2 regions of the Rhizobium sp. NRK18 genome follow, and region 1 is predicted to be linked to the other one. Evidence: riboswitches for the same ligand, from Rfam matches in the RefSeq annotation. Region 1 holds a riboswitch; the other holds the start of a gene.

Region 1 (2,387 bases):
ATAGTGAACGCGGAACTCGCCGACCAGCGGATCGTAGGGCGTCATCTCGGCGGCATAGAGCGGGGGCACATGCACGGCTTCCCGCGAGACCAGGATATAGAACTCGTCCGGATCGAGGATTAGTTCCTCGCGGCCGCGGCTGTAGAGCGGCTCCCAGAAGTCGAACACCTCATTGGCCGCCTTCTCGTCGACATCGACGACAGCTGTGTGGTGCTTGCCGCGATAGCCGATCAGGCCGTCTTCGCCGCCGCCCTTGAGATCGATGGAGAGCGCGATCCCGCCACCGGAGACATTCGGCGTGTCGCTGGCGACCAGCGTCTCGCTCCTGTGGAGCGCCAGCAATTCGGCCTCGCTCAACAGCGGCTGGCCGATGCGGAAGCGGATCTGCGACAGCCGCGAGCCCTTGCGCACAACGATCGGAAAGGTGCGCGGCGAAATTTCCAGGTACAGCGGACCGGAATAGCCGGCCGGTATCTTGTCGAATTCCTGCGCATAGTCGGTGATGACACGGGTGAATATATCGAGCCGGCCGGTTGAGCTCTTCGGATTGGCGGAAGCCGACATGCCGGAGGGGAGATCGAGGCTTTCCATCAGCGGCACGATGTAGACGCAGCCCGTTTCCAGCACCGCACCTTCGGACAGGTCGATGACATGCAGTTTCAGCCGGTCGAGCTTGTCGGAAACCAGGTGGTTGGGTCCCGGCAGGAAGCTAGCCCGGACGCGAAACGCCTTGGCGCCGAGACGCAGGTCGAGGCTTGCCGGCTGCACCTGGTCGATGTCGAGTTCCGCCTGGCTCGTCAGCCTGCCAGCCTCGAAAAGTTCGCGAATGGCGCCATCCGCCAGAATGCCCGTCTGTCTTGCCATATGTTCCGTCCTTGAAGTGTGAGGCACAAAACCAAACTCGAGGAATTGACGCAAGCGGTGATGGGGAGTATTTGGCTCCTTATCCCGTGGTGATTTGGCCGGTCGGCTTGCAGCCACGTTAAACAAGTGGCTAAAAAGACCGGGTTGAAACCGGTCTGCATTTGCGGCCGGTTTTTTTGTTTTGGAAAGTGATCATGGCATGAGCAAGAATTGGCAACCGGCAACCCAACTCGTACACGGCGGCTCCATCCGGTCGCAGTTCGGCGAGATGTCGGAATCGATCTTCCTGACGCAGGGCTTCCTTTATGAAAACTCGGCATCGGCCGAAGCCCGTTTCAAGGGCGAGACCGATGGCTACATCTATGCCCGCTACGGCAGCCCGACCAATGACATGTTCGAAAAGCGCATGTGCATGATGGAAGGTGCGGAAGACGCGCGTGCCACCGCCTCGGGGATGGCCGCCATTTCGTCCTCCATCCTCTGCCAGGTCAAGGCCGGCGACCACATCGTCGCGGCCCGCGCTCTGTTCGGCTCCAACCGCTGGATCATAGAGACACTCGCACCGAAATACGGCGTCACTTGTACGCTGGTCGACGGTCGTGACCTCGCCAATTGGGAAGCCGCCGTTCGGCCGAATACCAAGGTCTTCTTCCTCGAAAGCCCGACGAACCCGACGCTGGAAGTCGTCGACATTGCCGGCGTCTCCAAACTCGCCAAGCAGGTCGGCGCTACCCTGATCGTCGACAACGTGTTCGCCACACCGCTCTTCCAGAAGCCGTTCGAACTCGGCGCCGATGTCGTCGTCTATTCGGCCACCAAGCATATCGACGGCCAGGGCCGCTGCCTCGGCGGCATCGTGCTGTCGTCCAAGAAGTGGATCGACGAGAACCTGCACGACTACTTCCGTCACACGGGACCGGCCATGTCGCCGTTCAATGCCTGGGTGCTGCTGAAGGGCCTCGAGACCCTGCCGCTGCGCGTCAAGCAGCAGACCGAGAATGCCGCGAAGGCCGCCGACTTCCTCGCCGAGCACAAGGCCGTCGCCAAGGTCATCTATCCCGGCCGCAAGGACCATCCGCAGGCCGATATCATCGCCAAGCAGATGAAGGCCGGCTCTACGCTGGTCTGCCTGGAACTGAAGGGCGGCAAGGAAGCGGCGTTCGCGATGCAGGACGCCCTGCAGGTCATCAAGATCTCCAACAATCTCGGCGACACCAGAAGCCTGATCACTCATCCGGCAACGACGACGCACAAGAACCTCACCGACGAAGCGCGGGCCGAACTCGGCATTTTGCCCGGCACCGTGCGCCTGTCGCTCGGCATCGAGGACGGCGGCGATCTGGTCGCCGATCTCGAACAGGCGCTCGACAAGGTCAAGTTCTGATCAACACAGCGGACGGCCGGGGCGTCAGTCACGCCCCGGCGGTTCCTCGCGCATCATGCGTCTGGCGAACAGGATGCGGGCGGCAGCGGTGTAGAGCGTGAGCGCCGCGAAGAGATAGGCCAGCCACCAGAACCAAGCG
Region 2 (2,387 bases), 3.2 Mb from region 1:
TGGAGTTCCACGTCTACGAGACGGGCGAGACCATAACGGCCGTCCATCGACCGATCGTCATCATCACCTCCAACAATGAGAAGGAGCTGCCGGACGCCTTCCTGCGTCGCTGCTTCTTCCACTATATCCGCTTCCCGGATGCCGAGACGCTGGAGCGGATCGTCGAGGTCCACTATCCCGGCATCAAGCAGTCGCTGGTGCGCGCAGCGCTCACGCAGTTCTACGAGATCCGCGAGACACCGGGGCTGAAGAAGCGTCCGTCCACCTCCGAGGCGCTCGACTGGATCCGGCTCCTCGTCGCCGACGACGTCGATCCGGCAAGCCTGCGCGGCGAGGCGAAGAACGCCCTTCCGAAGCTGCACGGTGCGCTGCTGAAGAACGAGCAGGACGTCCACCTGTTCGAACGCCTGGCTTTCATGGCGCGGCGAGACGGCTGAAGTTTTCGCTCAATAGCAGGAAGTCCCCTCCCCAACCCCTCCCCACAAGGGGGAGGGGCTATCACTGGCAATGCCCCTAATTCACCTCACGTCGCCTCATCGTGGCCAACTTATGGAAAGTAGAAGCTGCGGGTTCGGCGGCAATGCCCCTCCCCCTTGTGGGGAGGGGTTGGGGGGAGGGGCGTGGGGCATGCCCACATTCCCCTGAGTGCGCTTTTTCTTGATTCTCATTCAACTTGGCGCTATTTCATAGGCGTTCCGTGGTGATTTGGCCGGCCGGCTTGCAGCCACGTTAAAGAAGTCGCTAAAAAGGGCCGCGGACAAACGAATGTTCCAAGGACCGGTTGCGATTTCGCCGCCGGTTTTTTTGTCTTCGGGCTTGCGCCCGACCGCATGAAGGATGACTACGATGCCGATCAGAATTCCAGACGAACTCCCCGCCCGCGACATTCTCGTGCGTGAAGGCGTTAAGGTCATGGATGAGAAGACGGCGCTCCGGCAGGACATTCGCCCGCTGCAGATCGGTCTCCTCAACCTCATGCCCAACAAGATCAAGACGGAGACGCAGATTGCCCGCCTCGTCGGCGCCTCGCCGTTGCAGGTGGAGCTGACGCTGGTGCGCATCGGTGGCCACAAGGCCAAGAACACGCCCGAGGACCATCTGATCTCCTTCTACAACACCTGGGACGAGGTGAAGGATCGCAAGTTCGACGGCTTCATCATCACCGGCGCGCCGATCGAAACGCTGCCCTTCGAGGACGTCACCTATTGGGATGAATTGAAGCAGATCCTCGACTGGACCGAGACCAACGTCCATTCGAGCTTCTTCATCTGCTGGGGCGCGATGGCGGCGATCTGGCACTTCCACAAGGTTCCGAAATACACCCTGCCGGCAAAGGCCTTCGGCGTGTACCGGCACCAGAACCTGAAGCCCGCCTCGCCGTATCTCACCGGCTTCTCCGACGATTTCCAGATTTCCGTCTCCCGCTGGACCGAGGTGCGCAAGGAAGATCTGCGCGCCGGTTCGGGGCTGGAACTGCTGATGGAATCGAAGGACACCGGCGTCTGCCTGATCTCCGAGGAAAAGTGCAACCGGCTCTACATCTTCAACCACGTCGAATATGACTCGACGACGCTTGCGGAAGAGTATTTCCGCGATGTCGAGGCCGGCGCGCCGATCAAGCCGCCGCACAATTATTTCCCGGACGACGATCCGAAGAAGCAGCCGCTCAATCGCTGGCGCAGCCACGCCTTCCTCTTGTTCGGCAACTGGATCAACGAGGTTTACCAGACGACGCCCTACGATCTTGCCGAGATCGGCCTCGACCGGATGGATCAGCGGCTGACAGGCTGACCGCGCCGGCCTATAGTCGTTGGCATGTTCATCCCGTTCTTCCTGAGCCTGAAGCAAGCCGGCGTCCCCGTGACGCTGAAGGAGTTTCTGACGCTTCTTTCCGGCATGGAGGACGGACTGGCAGACTATGATGTCGAGGCCTTCTACTACCTCGCCCGCACCGCACTGGTGAAGGACGAGCGCTTCATCGACCGTTTCGACCGGACCTTTTCCGAATATTTCCGCGGCGTCGAAGCCATTTCGGGAGCGGAAGCCGACCCGGCGGAGGCCACCATACCCAAGGAATGGCTTCGCCGGCTCGCCGAAAGGCATCTGACCGAGGAAGAAAAGAAGCTTGTCGAAAGCCTCGGCGGCTTCGAGAAGCTGATGGAAACGCTGAAAGAGCGGCTCGCCGAGCAGAAGGAACGCCATCAGGGCGGCAGCAAGTGGATCGGCACCGCCGGCACCTCCCCCTTCGGCGCCTATGGCTACAACCCGGAAGGCGTGCGTATCGGCCAAGAGACTTCGCGCCACCGCCGGGCGGTTAAGGTCTGGGACCGGCGTGACTTCGCCAATCTCGACGACACGGTCGAGCTCGGCACCCGCAATATCAAGGT

What was found. A riboswitch is a leader RNA that binds a small molecule or an ion and turns the genes downstream of it on or off. The one in region 1 is predicted to bind S-adenosylmethionine.
Region 2: it holds a riboswitch for S-adenosylmethionine, as region 1 does, so the genes downstream of both, metA (homoserine O-succinyltransferase) here and NN662_RS16340 (O-succinylhomoserine sulfhydrylase) in region 1, are expected to answer to the same signal.

The regions. Positions count from the first base shown of each region.
Region 1 covers NZ_JANFMV010000001.1:3,450,675-3,453,061, forward strand. Annotated here, with positions in the region: gene NN662_RS16335 (2'-deoxycytidine 5'-triphosphate deaminase) at 1-864, opposite strand, end outside; SAM riboswitch at 941-1,019, shown strand; gene NN662_RS16340 (O-succinylhomoserine sulfhydrylase) at 1,064-2,248, shown strand; gene NN662_RS16345 (CDP-alcohol phosphatidyltransferase family protein) at 2,273-2,387, opposite strand, start outside.
Region 2 covers NZ_JANFMV010000001.1:211,329-213,715, reverse strand. Annotated here, with positions in the region: gene NN662_RS00900 (AAA family ATPase) at 1-437, shown strand, start outside; SAM riboswitch at 688-767, shown strand; gene metA (homoserine O-succinyltransferase) at 847-1,791, shown strand; gene NN662_RS00890 (vWA domain-containing protein) at 1,816-2,387, shown strand, end outside.